One region of the Neobacillus sp. plas4 genome, then DNA from elsewhere that is predicted to be linked to it. Evidence: predicted binding sites of a transcription regulator. Region 1 holds the regulator's gene; the other holds the start of a gene.
What was found. The regulator Rex, encoded in region 1, represses fermentation and respiration genes when NADH is low (regulators of the CRP and FNR family bind a similar motif). The targets are predictions, from matches to a motif close to TTGTGAAATATTTCACAA.

Region 1 (7,747 bases):
CGTTGCTTCACAAATTGAAAGCCATAAGCGATTTGGCGGAGTCGTTCCAGAAATTGCCTCGCGTCATCATGTTGAACAGATAACGCTGGTAATTGAAGAAGCATTGGAGCAGGCGAATCTTACAATCCCTGAGCTGGATGCCATTGCTGTAACGGAAGGACCAGGATTAGTAGGAGCTTTATTAATAGGTGTAAATGCGGCCAAGGCTCTAGCGTTTGCGCATAATATTCCACTAGTTCCTGTTCATCACATTGCAGGACATATCTATGCAAATCGGCTGGTGACAGAGTTAAAGTTCCCTCTTCTCTCCTTAGTGGTGTCAGGGGGGCATACGGAATTAGTTTATATGAAAGAACAGGTCCATTTCGAGGTCATTGGCGAAACGAGAGATGACGCAGCTGGAGAAGCTTATGATAAGGTTGCAAGGACACTAAAATTGCCTTATCCTGGTGGTCCTCATATTGATAGACTCGCTCAGGAAGGCAGTGATACCCTTAAATTGCCTAGAGCCTGGCTAGAAGAAGGATCGTATGATTTTAGCTTTAGCGGCTTAAAATCTGCGGTTATTAATACGGTCCACAATGCAGAACAACGTGGTGAAACCATCGCTCCGGAGGATCTTGCAGCAAGCTTTCAGGAAAGCGTTATTGAGGTTCTGGTGAAAAAGACAGTAAAGGCTACAGAGGAATATGATGTTAAACAAGTACTGCTGGCTGGCGGTGTGGCTGCAAATAAAGGGCTTCGAAAGGCACTGGAAAAAGCGTACGCTGACAAAGCAGGTATTGAATTAGTGATTCCGCCTTTAAACTTATGTACGGATAATGCAGCGATGATTGCAGCAGCAGGAAGTATCATGTTTGATAAAGGAATTAGAGCAGATCTAACCTTGAATGCAAATCCAGGATTAGATATTGAGTTATATAATTAGAAGTCCTTCTGAGAAAGAAGGGCTTTTTTTGTGGATAACTTTTTTAGAAAAATTGGACTTCACAGAAAAATGTGGGTAAGTGCCTTTTAATTGTTGATAATGTGGATAAGTCGATCGTTTTTTGTGGATAATGTGGAAAAGTATCTGGATAGTTGAATCAATCAGTTCTAATATGTGTATAAAGCTGTGGAAAAGGGGGGCATCTATCATTGAAGTCGAAATTTATAGCATTTTGTCGATTCATAGTTGAAAATGTAAGGGTAGATACTATATAGAATGGACGAATACATGAATATAATTAATAAACAGGAATTGTATAAATGGAGGATAAGAATGAGTAAAAAATTATGGATAAGTGTGTTAATGGGACTTTTTCTTGTACTTGCTGCATGCAGCCTACAGCCTGACACGTCACAAGGTGAAAAAGAGCCTCATGTGGTAAAGGAAGATGACAATCTAGACAAGGAACCTGATGTGGTAAATAAGGAAGACAATCAAGATGAAGAATCTGATGGTGTAGAAGGTGAGAACAAGCAATATGGAAATGAAGTATTTAATGAAGTAACCGTATTAAAAACAGGTGATCAGGTAGTAGTAAAAGGAAAGGCAAGAGTTTTTGAAGGTGTTTTTCAATATGCCGTCATTTCTGGAACAGAGATATTACGAGCAAACCATTATCAAACGGATGGTGCCCCGGCTTGGGGGAATTTTGAGATTACGATTGAAAAGGATCTATTAGCAAAAGACAATGTTTCGATGGAGCTTTTCGTTTATTCAGCTAAAGATGGATCAAAAACAAACATTCTAACGATTCCTATTAAATAGTAAAGGGGCTTGGACATAATCATCAAGCCCCTTTTTTATTATTCCGCCAGTTCGGCCCATTCATCCATTAACTGTTCGAGTTCAGCTTTTGCTTTTTCATTTTTCAAGTTAATTTCCAAGACCTTCTCATGGTCCTGGAATACTTCTGGTTCACATAACTTTTCCTCGAAATCTTGAATGAGTGTTTCCAGTTCTTCTATACGAATTTCTATTTCTTCTAATTTTCTTTTCCGCTGCCGCTCGAGCTTTTTGGTTTCTTTATCCTGATGATAGTTATTTTTCTCTAGTACTTCCATTTGTGTCTGCCTTTTATTCACACTTGCAGCTTCTAAAGCCTTTAGCTCTTCCTGCTCAAGCTTTTTTTCCACATAATAGTCATAATCCCCGAGATATTCAGTACTGCCATGGGCGCTAAGCTCCACTACCTTAGTTGCAATTCGGTTAATGAAGTAACGATCATGTGATACAAAAATAATCGTTCCGGGGTAGTCGACTAAGGCATTTTCAAGAACTTCCTTACTGTCTAGGTCCAAATGGTTGGTTGGCTCGTCCAATATCAGGACATTTGCTTTCTCAAGCATTAGTTTGGCGAGGGCTAGCCTTGCTTTTTCACCACCGCTCAGGGTGGAGACAATTTTTAATACATCATCACCCGAAAAGAGGAAGTTGCCTAAGACAGTACGTATTTCCTTTTCACTAATTAACGCCCATTCATCCCAAAGCTCGTTGAGAACGCGCTTATTTGAGGTCAATTCAGCTTGCTCCTGGTCATAGTAGCCAATGGCTAAATTTGCACCATATAGAACCTTCCCGGAAAGAGCAGGGAGTTTTTTGATAATGGTTTTTAGAAGAGTAGACTTCCCAACTCCGTTTGGACCTACTAAAGCAATACTTTCACCACGGTAAGCCCGCATGGAAATATTCTCAGATACCTTTTGTCCATCATAACCAACCGCAAGGGAATCCACTGTTAGAACATCATTTCCGGTCTGTTTCTCAATTTCAAAAGAGAAGGTTGCAGATTTCTCATCCCCTAATGGGCGATCCATCAGATCCATTTTCTCAAGCTTTTTGCGCCGGCTTTGTGCTCGTTTCGTCGTGGAGGCACGGGCTAGATTGCGCTGGATAAAATCTTGAAGGTTGGCTACCTCTTGTTGCTGTTTCTCGTATAACTTCAAATCACGTTCGTAACTGGCTGCTTTTTGATCGAGATACGCACTATAGTTCCCGATAAATTTTTGAATTTGTTTACGCGAAATTTCATAAACCTGCGTTACTACTTTGTCTAAGAAATAACGGTCATGTGAAACGATTAAGATGGCTCCGTCATACCCTTGAAGATATTGTTCCAGCCAAGTAAGCGTATCAATATCAAGGTGGTTTGTCGGTTCATCCAGGATTAAAATATCAGGCTTTGATAAAAGCAGTTTTCCTAACGCTAAACGCGTCTTTTGCCCGCCGCTTAGGCTGGAAATCATTAATGAGCTATCGTGAAAATTTAATCCATGTAAGATGGAGCGAATATCTGCTTCATATTGATAGCCGCCTTGTTCCTTGAATTTCACTTGCAGCTCGTCATATTCTTTTAGAATGCGCTCATAGCTGCTTGTATTCTCGATAGCAGCAGGGTCTGACATCTGCACCTCTAGTTGCCTGATGGCGGCTTCCATACGTCTTAATGATTCAAATACGGACAGCATTTCATCCCAAATTGATAAATGTGATTCTAAACCGGTATTCTGAGCTAAATAACCAATACTTACACCCTTTGGCTTAATAATCTCCCCGCCATCATGGGATAAATGCCCGGCAATGATTTTCAATAATGTCGATTTACCAGCACCGTTTCGTCCCACAAGTGCCACACGATCACGGGTTTGTAATTCTAGTTTTATATTCGATAAAATAAGGTCTGCACCATAGTATTTTGCTAATTGATTAACCTGTAATAATATCATTGTTTTCACCTCAATTACTCTAATAAGTGTACCTCATTCGGGGATTGTCGGCAATAAACTGCCTTGTTGTTGGGGAAAGTAAGGGGATAATCAAACATAAAATCATGTAATTTTTTATCATGAGTTCAAAGTTTCACAGACAAATTGTGAAAAATATAGTATGATTTTTGGTGGGAGGATACTGTTTATGTCTGAATTTACTCATTTTAACGAAGAAGGAAGAGCGAAGATGGTGGATATTAGCGATAAGCCAGAAACCACTCGTACGGCACTTGCTCATTCCAGCATTACTGTTAGTAAAGAAATTTACGAAAAAATAACCAATAATGAAATGAAAAAAGGCGATGTTCTTGCAGTAGCTCAAGTTGCTGCGGTAATGGCAGCAAAAAAGACGTGGGATATCATCCCGATGTGCCATCCTATTCCTTTGACGGGGGTAAATATATCTTTCTCATGGAAAAAGGAACATGATATGGCTTTTACATTAAATATTGCAGCTTCTGTCAAAACAAAAGGAAATACAGGTGTGGAAATGGAAGCGTTAACAGCTGCTTCCACATGTGCTTTAACCGTTTATGATATGTGTAAGGCAGTGGATAAAGGTATGGTAATTGGAAAGACCTATTTGGTTGAAAAAACCGGAGGGAAAAACGGAGATTTCCATAGAACGGAATCAGTAAGGTAACAATTATTAACTATAGGGGGTGGGAGAATATGAGTAATGAAACAATGAAAATACCACAAGCGACAGCAAAGCGGCTGCCCTTATATTATCGATTCTTAAAGAATCTACATTCCTCCGGTAAACAGAGGGTATCGTCAGCAGAACTAAGTGAGGCAGTAAAGGTAGATTCGGCAACCATTCGCAGAGACTTTTCCTACTTTGGTGCCTTAGGGAAAAAGGGATATGGCTATAATGTCAATTATTTATTAACATTTTTCCGGAAAACGCTGGACCAAGATGAATTAACAAAAGTAGCTCTAATAGGTGTTGGTAATCTCGGTACAGCATTTTTAAATTATAACTTTTTAAAAAATAATAATACAAGAATTGAATGTGCCTTTGATGTCGATCCAAACAAGATGGGAACAACTATCCGGGATGTTCCCATCTATCCGATGGATGATTTAGAAGAGTACTTAAAGAATGATGATATTCATGTAGCCATTCTAACAGTGCCAGCACCTGTGGCGCAGATGATTACCGACCGCCTGGTAAATTCAAATATAAAGGCGATATTAAATTTTACACCTGCAAGATTAAATGTACCTCCATCTATTCGCGTGCACCATATAGACTTAGCAGTTGAACTGCAATCTCTAATCTATTTCCTAAAGCACTATCCAACTGATGATACAGAAGAATAAGAGTAAAGACCTTTTCAGCAGCCGAAAAGGTCTTTTTTTGTCGATAAGAAATAGAGAGTGTGAACTTTACTAGCGTAACAGTGTTATGTTACACTGTATTTGGAAAGGGGTTATAAAGATGAATGAGGAGTTAATTTCAAAAAAAGATTTATTAGACTTGACCGGAATCTCTTATGGACAATTATATAGATGGAAAAGAAAAGACTTAATACCAGAAGATTGGTTTATTCGCAAATCAACGTTTACCGGACAGGAGACCTTTTTTCCTAAACAAAAGATTTTAGAGAGAATTGATAAAATTCAAACGATGAAAGAAAATCTATCCTTAGATGAATTGGCAGATATGTTTTCCCCAAATGTAAGCGATATAAAACTTGAAGCAGATGAATTAGTGAGACGTAACATTGTTTCTCGTCCAGTAATGGATTTCTATCTGGAAAATGAAAAGGGAAATCTTTCGTTTCATTTTTCAAGGATCCTGGAAGTATTTATTTTAGAAAAGCTGCTGCAGTCAGGAGAAATTAATTTGGATGAAGGGAAAATGCTCTTGCAGGTATTGATTGAAAACAGGGATCAAATCAAGCAAAAAAGAACGGACTTGGTGATGACGAGAAAATTAGGGGTTACACAATGCCTATTGCTAATGAATACGGAAGGATACCATTTTGATTCAGGAACGAAACTGGTTTCACATATTTCAATAAATGCATGTATGGAAGAAATCAAAGCGAGATTCGTATAAAGGGGAATGAACGATGGAAACGAAAAAACGAGGAGACCTCATCATCAATGGGCTTGGGTCATCTAATGGGGGACAATTTGAACGTGTTACCTTAAATGGTAAAGGAACGATTAATACTGATGTAGAATGTACCCAGTTTGAATGCAGTGGATTAGGGACAGTAAATGGGAATGTGGCAGCCGCTACAGCAAAGATTAGCGGGAATGGGAAAATAAACGGATCAATAGAAGGAGAATTCCTTTCGATTGATGGCACTGCAAAGGTTAAAAATCATGTGGCTGTAAAAAATTTAAAGGTATCAGGGAAAGCTTCTGTTGGCGGAAAAATCAAATGTGATGAGATAAAAATAAAAGGTAGAATGACGGTGGGAGAAGATTGTGAAGCGGAAACCTTTAAGGCAGAATCACAATTTACAATAGGCGGTTTGTTAAATGCTGATCTGATCGACATCACGATTTTTGCTGAGTGCAGAGCAAAAGAGATTGGCGGTCAAACGATTCTTATTAGACAAAAATCGCCATTTTTTTGTTTATTAAAAGCGTTCATTCCAACCCAACTAGAAACAGAATTAATTGAAGGCGATAGGATTGAAATCGAAAATACGAAGGCTGCTGTTGTCCGAGGAAACAACGTTACGATAGGTCCGAATTGCCTTATTGGTGTTGTAGAATATTCGGGAGAATTTTCGATGGATGAAAAAGCAGTGGTCAAAGAAGTCCGAAAGGCTTAAGGGGGGAAGAGAAATGGCAAAAATGCAAAATTTAACGATTAAAGGGTCTGGCAGTTATCCTGGCGGTCAATATGACAAAATCAGCATTCGAGGAGAAGGCACGATTGTGAATGATATCGAATGCTCCGTTATTCATGTGTATGGAACAAGTGAGGCATTAGAAAGTGTTAAAACAGGGTCGATCAAAGTGTACGGCGAGGCAGAGGTAAAAGGGGATTTACAGTCCGATGAAACGCTGATTATGGGATCAATGGAGGTTGGCGGCCGAGCTGGTTTAAAAAGAATTAAAATCCTTGGGATGCTGGAAGTGGGCGAGGATTTAACGGGAGAAGAAGCGAATATAAAAGGCAGTATATCTGTAAACGGAGACGTCGAATATGAAACCTTTGAATCAACAGGAGGGTTTGAAATCAAAGGTCTTCTTAATGCCGATAAGATAAAAATTTCATTGCGTTTTGGGCAAAGTTCAGCGGAGGAAATTGGCGGAGGGGTCATAAGTGTTAAGAAAAAAAGTTCTTTTCTTCCTTTTAGCAAAGATACAGGAACTCTAACCGCTAAAGTTATCGAAGGTGATGACATTTACCTGGAAAATACAAAAGCTGACATCGTTCGCGGTAAACGAGTAAAAATCGGCACTGGCTGCCAAATTGGGACAGTGGAGTATACGACGGAATTAGCACATGATCAAAGTTCCACGGTTAAAACAAAGATAAAGCTTTAGAGGAAGGGCTTTGTTAAAGACTGATGTGGGGTATTTTTCGAAAATAATTTATGAAGGACAAAACTCGTTGAGGAAATTCTTGAAATGTCCTTCACCCTGGTTATGAGGGACAAAACTCGTTGAGGAAACTCTTGAAATGTCCTTCATCCTGGTTATGAAGGACAAAACTCGTTGAGGAAATTCTTGAAATGTCCTTCACCCTGGTTATGAGGGACAAAACTCGTTGAGGAAACTCTTAAAATGTCCTTCATCCTGGTTATGAAGGACAAAACTCGTGAGGAAACTCTTGAAATGTCCTTCATCCTGGTTATGAAGGACAAAACTCGTTGAGGAAACTCTTGAAATGTCCTTCATCCTGGTTATGAAGGACAAAACTCGATAAGGAAACTCCTGAGATGTCTTTCATCCTTGTCATGAAGGACAAATCTCATTGAAGAATCTCCTGATATGTCCTTAATCAATCTTTTATATCGCT
Region 2 (7,747 bases), 3.0 Mb from region 1:
TTTTGCGAACTAAAACCCTTGCTTCAATGAAGCTAATGATACATTCGATAATCATTCCAAACAGAAAAATGATTGCACCTGTTTTCCCTGTAATATTACCTGTGTGAATAAAGTATAAGGACAATACATACATAGCTGCGAGTCTAATAACCATTCCAATGGTTAACCATTTTGTTTGTCGGTTATATATAATAATACCCTGGCATAAACAGCGTAAAGCCGAAAAAATCGTTACAAAAATGAGTACCTGATAGATCCCTTTAATATCCTTCACCATATTTTGCTCCGCCCCAAAAATCTTTGCAAAAATAAAGTCACCTGCAGGTGTATAGGCGACTGAAAAGGCAACCAACATTAAACTAACGATTAAATAGGTGGAGAAATTCGCCATTATTTTATACGACTTTTTATCCCTTATTAAGGAAGAACAGGTTTGACGAAGTAAGCCTCCTAACCTTTCCGTTATAACAAACAAACTCATTGCAATTGCATAGCTCGCGATAATAAACTCAGGATTTTCACCCCTTACCAATGTGCTATTGATGATGATATGGGACAACGTTACAAGACTTGCAGACAAGCCTAGAGGAATAAAGAAAAACAACAACGTTTTCAAATCCAACTCTTCCATTTTTTTCATATATCCCAACACCTTTTATTTTTTATAAAACAACAATTTATTTCGAAACTCTAAGTATATGTTATTTTATTGGACACATGAATATGAAAAAATTAATCATCTTACCTAAAGTAATGAACTGATTTTTCATATCTAAGGATTGGCGAATGTAATATATATCCTACAAAAAAAAGCCGAACTCAAATGAGAACGGCTTTTTTAAAGTTATTTAATTTGGAAAAATTGTTGCAATGATTTGGTCGTATGACATTCCACTATCGACTACATATGAACCTGGACGTAAAGCGTTTTGCAATCCTTTGCTCTCAATATCCTTCGTAAAGGCAAAAGCATCTGGGATTAATTTCGCTTGAGCAAGGACATTACCAACATCTATGCTCGTCATGCCATCCGCAACATTAACTACCACCTGGGTTACAGTTTCTTTTTCTTTAGAATCTGATGAAGTGGTCTCTGAGCTCTTAGCAGCTTGTAATGTCTTTTCCAGTTCATCCTTCGTTTGAACAACATAGCCTGCTTGTACAAGTTTATCTTTCATCTCGGTTTCAGTTAGTTGAGCCTTTTCTGATGTTTTAGCTGATGCCTTTAGGTCATGACCATTATCAGAAAAGTAAACGACGGCACTAATGGTTGTCGAAAGAAGTATTCCTGCAGCAAAGCTGCTTAATAAGTTAATTCGCATTGGCAGCTAGTCCCCCTTCATCTTTTGCTTTCAGATAAGGTGCTAGCAGTTCCTCTACTTCATTTTCTGTTACCTGTTTTTTCTCTGCAATGCTTTCAATCGAGTAATTACGTCTATATAAGTCTATTACTTCACGCATTAAAAGCTTTTCGTCTGTTGAAAGTTGAATTCCTGCTTCCTTCATGACCACTTCTATGTCAAGCTCAATATCACGGATAGTGTCTTGCATGCTATTGATTTCTTTCATAAGAGATACATGAACTAAATCAATTTGCTTATGTTGAGCTTTTGAATCGCGATATGACTTAACTAAAGAAAACACAAGCAGTAAAGCGGAGATCACAATTAATCCAGTTAAAGTCCATTCCATCAAAATGAAAACCTCCTTTTTTTTAATAGAACAACACAAGTAACTATTATACATCTAAAACAGTAAATTTTCGATTTGATTTTTCAAAATACGTCGAAAGTCTGAGAAATTTGTCAAATTGCGGAGAATAAGGAATTCAATTGGTATATTTATTAAGAGCGATTCATTTTGGGGGATTGTTATCCAAGTGGTTGACTATAGGTAAGCACAATCAACAGAATAGCAGTTCCATACGAAAAAGCACCCTTTTTCAGAGTGCTTCCTTCGTATTATGTAATGCTTAGATAGATGGAGCTTCCATACCCATCTTGCTCCATTCTTCTCTTGATGGGCCATAAATGCCTGGTACCTGTAATCCAGCTTGACGCATGAGTACTGTCATCTGACCGCGATGATGAACGATATGCTTGATAAGCATATTAAGCATTACGGCTCTCGGCAAGTCCATACCAAATACATTTTTCATTTCACTTAGTGATTGATCTGTCCATTGTTGCTCTACTGCTTGACTCGTATCTGCGCTTACATTTCGAAATGTTTCTGCGATTTCCCTAGCTGAAGTTGGAATAGTGCTTTCGTCTTTTACTGCTTCAACCGTAACACCAAATTCAATAAGCATACCAGGTGTACTGGATACAATATGCCAAGCAATGGAACCTAACGTTCTGTCTTCTGGCGAAACTCTTTGTTGAAGCGACTCATCCGTCAAGGCATCCAATACTTTTTGCGTAGAAGCAGCTTCTTGATTCCATTCATTAATAAAATGCGAGATAGAAGTATACATTCCATTTCCTCCAGTAATATGTTTTTCATTACAAGAAAAGTATAACATTTTAAAGCTTAATTCAAAAATTCGAAATCCATATATTAGATAAATATATTTTTAGAAAGCTATCGATAGAACGGCGAGAAAAAATAGTCTTATTTGTTGTTTTTCGACTAAAAAATTCTCAGTTCGTGCATAGTAAAAATAAAATGATATAGGGAGTAATGACATGAAAAACAAATGGAAAATCCTTGCGATATCCGTTGGTCTATCGTTTGGACTATTAGCCGGATGTAATGTTGATAAAAGAAATTCATTGAATCAAGAAAATGATGTAAATTTCCGTCCCGTACGAAATGATCTCAATTCGAATGACAATGAGAGTAACAATGATTATAAAAACCCTGATACGGGGCGGTTCATTCATGATATGGAACCTTAAGCAATACAGGTAATTTAAAAAGGCGGCGAATAATCCATTTAGATTTACATCTGATATCGTGAAATAGGATTCCATGATCTTTCCTATCTCGAGTAAAATGCAGAGCACTCCATCATGTAGGAGTGTCTCTGCATTTTGGAGATAAAAGGTAATCCAAGTTTCTATTTAAAAGTTTGAATAAATTTAATTATTTATAGTTATAACCTTTACTTCCATTGCAGGAATACTAATATCTCCACCTAATGTTGATTGATAGGTAATTAATCTTTTACCACTTACAGTTACATTATCATCCTCTAGTACTCTTGAGGAAAGAATATCACTCTCGTATACAACGAATAATTCGTATCATAATTATCATTTACAGCAATTCTTAATTGAGTTTCTCCTTTACCTTCCATCACTTGCACTACCTTTCCACTGAACTTTGCTTTCTTTCCTTCAAAGTCATCTGGGGTTCGTGCCAATTGATCATACGTAATTCCAGTCTCATAACCGATTCTCTCAACTTCTTCTATATCCTTTTTCTCAGCTTCTGCCTTTTCTTTTGCCGCCTGCTCTGCCGTCGCTTTTTCTGCGTATTTTATTTTAACCCTTTTTTCGTTTACTAATCTATCTTTCTTCTACTTTTTGGCAATAATATTGATAGCTAAGATATTGGTAGTTTTGCTTCTTATACATTTCCTTTGGTGTATCCATACCATCCGCAACTAAAATGATGGTCTTATCATGAAATGTATCCATGACAAATTTTTGAATCCGGCTTCCAATTCCTTTCTTTTGAAAGGCTTCGTCCACTCCAAGATTATCAATTTCAGCTGTATCCTTTTTAATAATTACATCTACTGCTCCAGCAGGTGTTCCCTTATATAATGCAAGAAGTTGCATGAAATTTGGGTTATCAAAAGTCTTCTTATTTAACTCTGCCTTTTGGTTAGCATAATTACTGCCAAATACGATATCTTGCTGATACTGTAGGTTAAGAAAAGCCATAAGGTTTTTTTGGGTTACGATTTGAACTTCAATATCAGGATGATCCTTCACAGCGGGAAACTGATCAGGCTGGATGGTATAGAGTTCAAGGAACCCAATATCATATTCTGCTAGATTTAGGTAATTCACTAGATCCATAGGTATTTTTTCGTTTTCTGGAAATTTAAACTTAACGTGCATTTGTCCATTTTTCAGGTGATATTCTCTTAAATAACTTTCAGCTTCCTTAAATTCATCCAGTGACGGTAAGGTTTTATACTCGATAAAATTACTATCGTATCTTGATAACATCTCTGGAAAATGGTAATGCTTATATAAGTTATTTTCAACTACAACATGACCATGTGTAAAAATACTCTCAAATGTAACTTGCATGAATGTCATCCCCTTTATAAATAACACCATCTTTAAAGATTTATTTCTTCCATTGTTTATGAATCATTTCTGTAAATAATTGATTTAAATCCTTCTTCTTTTGCTTCTTCAACCATTCTACTTGATCAATGGGCAGGTTTAATTTTAAACTAATGTTTTCGTTAGGCATTTCTACTTTTCTAATTTCTTCAATGGTAATTCCCTCTTCTATATTCGGAAACCATGTACTATTTTCATTTATTCTATCCATATGATCGTATTCGTCAATATCATCTACATCGCAGAATAAATTAAGCTGAGGCAGTCCCCCTGACAGGGTTTTTACATGCATAATGGATTCAATGACTCGACCATCTTCTAGTTCTATCGCCATAATTAACGTTTGTTCTTTACTATATTTTTTTACTGTAACCTCAGTAACAATTAGGTCTAATTCTAACGTAAATCCAGAACTTGATTCAAAAATATAAATCGCGCTCTTAAATACATGGATCTTTTCACCATCAATTTTTACCGATTTTACAACAGCCATAAACAATTCCTCCAAAAAGCATTACATTCAATAATTATTAATCTAATTTTATACCAAAACACATGACTACTACAAAAAATCTTACTATTTGGTATAGTTTTTATTAAATATGCAAAGTTAAAGAAATGTTCACAGCATATTCGTGTTGAGTGGGTTAAAATAAAGTCAAATCAATATGTGACGTACTTCACAATTAACGATTTAGAGAGGAAATCGTGTTATGTCATTACACACACCAGATAAAATACTAGAAATATCAATTAAAAATGGAATTAAAAAGACAAGTTACCCGCTACTAACAACCCTTCTACTTGGATTCCAAGCAGGTGCTTTTATTTCATTAGGATTTCTACTTTATATTCGTGTTACCGCACCATTATCAGAAGGTTTATCAGGATTAAGTTCTATTATAGGTGCTTCTGTCTTTCCGATTGGTCTTATTCTCACATTAATAGCTGGCGGTGAACTACTCACAGGAAATATGATGGTAGTTCCACTGGCAAGGTTTGCAAATAAAATTAATACCAAGCAGGTACTTCATAACTGGACCCTTATAACCATCAGTAATTTTCTAGGTGCCATATTCGTTGCTTACTTTTTCGGACATGTTGCTGGGCTAACCGAAACGGGTGCTTATTTGGACAGTACCGTTCATATTGCGGAACATAAATTAAATGCAACCTTTCTTCAAGCCTTCGTATCAGGGATCGGGTGCAACTGGCTAGTTGCTGCCGCTGTATGGTTATCTTATGGGAGTGAGGATATGATGGGAAAAATTGCAGGAATTTGGTTTCCAACCATGGCTTTTGTCGCCATTGGATTCCAACACGTTGTAGCCAACATGTTTGTAATACCTGCAGCCATATTTGCAGGCTACTTCACCTGGATGGATTATGTAGGTAATTTTATTCCTGTCTTTTTAGGCAATGCTGTTGGCGGTGCACTTTTTATTGGGATGGCGTATTGGTTTGCCTATAAAAAGAATGAATATACCGTTATTGATGGAACAAAAAAACCTGGGATGTTTAATAAAAAAATTGGATTATAGTAAAGGAGCCGTGTCATTACGGCTCCTTCCATTTTATTCAAATAATGGACTTACTGCTTTTTCATGATGAATTCGATCAATTGCTTCTGACAGCAGCGGTGCTACAGATAGAATAGTAATTTTTTTCGTCTGCTTTTCATCAGTCTGTTCAATCGTGTTTGTTACTACTAGTTCTTGAATAGGTGATGATTCAATTCTATCGACAGCTGGCCCAGAGAGAACAGCGTGCGTGCAGCAAGCATACACTGTTTTTGCCCCGTACTCCACTAAGGCCTTTGCAGCATAAGTCTGTGTTGCTGCTGTATTTATTAAGTCATCAACAATAATGGCATTTTTACCTTCTACATTCCCAATGATTTCTAATATTTCGGAAACATCCGGTTCAGGGCGTCGGCGATCAATGAGGGCAATGGGAGCATTTAAAAGACTTGCCATTTTCCGTGCTCTCCCTACAGCGCCATTATGTGGTGCAACAACAACAACATCTTCGAGTCCTTTTTTCTCAAAATACTCGGACAGAATCGGAATTCCAATTAGATGATCTACTGGTATATCAAAAAAACCTTGAACCTGTGGAGCATGAAAGTCCATGGTTATAAGCCGTGTTGCACCTGATTTTTCTAAAAGGTTTGCAACCAATTTGGCTGTAATCGGTTCCCTTGATCTTGCTTTTCGATCTTGACGTGCATAGCTGTAGTACGGCACAACAACGTTGATCATTTTGGCTGAAGCCCTTTTTAAGGCATCAATCATAATAAGAAGCTCCATAATATGATCGTTATTTGGATGTGAAGTAGATTGGACAACATATACATCACAGCCCCGTACACTTTCTTCTATATTCACTTGAATTTCACCATCACTAAACTGCGTGACGGAGCTCTTCCCAATTTCACAGCCTAAAAGCACAGCCATTTCTTTTGCTAAGCTTTTATTTGAATTTAATGCAAATAATTTAAATCCTTTTTTAAGTTGATATGGCACTTTATGTCCCCCATACTTTTGTTTATTTACAATTTTTATTTCACTCATTTTCTTATTTTACATGAAATGAAGGGTTTGGAACACCCATTAATCTTTTTAGGAAAAAATAAACTAATTAAGAACATGGTTTCAAAGATTGTGTCCCTTAAGTGGTCATTCGTAAGGTTCGGTTTGGATTACACAACTACAGAATAAATTTATCATTCCTTCTATCAATTAAATGAAACAAAAATGAAAGATACCCGTAATAAAGGAATGGAAGGATGTGAGAGCTATGAACAGATACTCGATAGAAGAATTTATCCAAAAAACAGAGCAGCAAGATAAAGGCGAGGGTTTTTTTGAATTAGAAACTCCTCGGATGTTGGAGGTAAACTTAGACGGACAGGTTTGGGCAAAAGCTGGTTCAATGGTTGCTTATCATGGAGAAATAAAGTTTGTACGCGAAGGAATTTTAGAACATGGGCTGGGTACAGCATTCAAAAAGGCATTTACAGGCGAAGGCGCTTCCTTAATGAAAGCCAACGGGAAAGGGAAGTTATACCTCGCTGATACAGGGAAGAAAATTATTATCCTTAACCTCCAAAATGATTCTATTTATATTAACGGGAATGACTTACTAGCCTTTGAACCTAGTATTAAATGGGAGATTAAATTAATGAAGCGTATTGCCGGAATGCTTGCAGGCGGTTTGTTTAATGTTCGCTGCGAAGGAACCGGTATGATTGCTTTTACTACGCATTATGAACCCATCACGTTAAGGGTATTACCTGGCAGTCCTGTCATCACAGATCCAAATGCTACCGTTGCTTGGTCTGGAAATCTCATGCCAACATTTCAAACCGATATTACCTTAAAAACACTTTTAGGAAGAGGCAGCGGTGAATCCATTCAAATGAAATTCGAAGGAGAAGG

Region 2: a site for Rex is predicted at 4,976-4,993, ahead of AC2TFD_RS16510 (formate/nitrite transporter family protein). Genes of this name have one in related genera too.

The regions. Positions count from the first base shown of each region.
Region 1 covers NZ_CM170152.1:285,599-293,345, forward strand. The annotation lists gene tsaD (tRNA (adenosine(37)-N6)-threonylcarbamoyltransferase complex transferase subunit TsaD) at 1-928, shown strand, start outside; gene AC2TFD_RS01530 (Gmad2 immunoglobulin-like domain-containing protein) at 1,262-1,753, shown strand; gene AC2TFD_RS01535 (ABC-F family ATP-binding cassette domain-containing protein) at 1,792-3,711, opposite strand; gene moaC (cyclic pyranopterin monophosphate synthase MoaC) at 3,899-4,396, shown strand; gene AC2TFD_RS01545 (redox-sensing transcriptional repressor Rex) at 4,426-5,079, shown strand; gene AC2TFD_RS01550 (YhbD family protein) at 5,198-5,821, shown strand; gene AC2TFD_RS01555 (bactofilin family protein) at 5,835-6,551, shown strand; gene AC2TFD_RS01560 (cytoplasmic protein) at 6,565-7,272, shown strand.
Region 2 covers NZ_CM170152.1:3,322,930-3,330,676, forward strand. The annotation lists gene AC2TFD_RS16470 (polysaccharide biosynthesis protein) at 1-640, opposite strand, end outside; gene AC2TFD_RS16475 (aminodeoxychorismate lyase) at 849-1,322, opposite strand; gene AC2TFD_RS16480 (hypothetical protein) at 1,312-1,692, opposite strand; gene AC2TFD_RS16485 (DinB family protein) at 1,973-2,476, opposite strand; gene AC2TFD_RS16490 (hypothetical protein) at 2,688-2,900, shown strand; partial or broken gene AC2TFD_RS16495 (hypothetical protein) at 3,084-3,478, opposite strand; gene AC2TFD_RS16500 (GNAT family N-acetyltransferase) at 3,513-4,268, opposite strand; gene AC2TFD_RS16505 (hypothetical protein) at 4,309-4,800, opposite strand; gene AC2TFD_RS16510 (formate/nitrite transporter family protein) at 5,021-5,848, shown strand; gene AC2TFD_RS16515 (ribose-phosphate diphosphokinase) at 5,882-6,832, opposite strand; gene AC2TFD_RS16520 (AIM24 family protein) at 7,107-7,747, shown strand, end outside.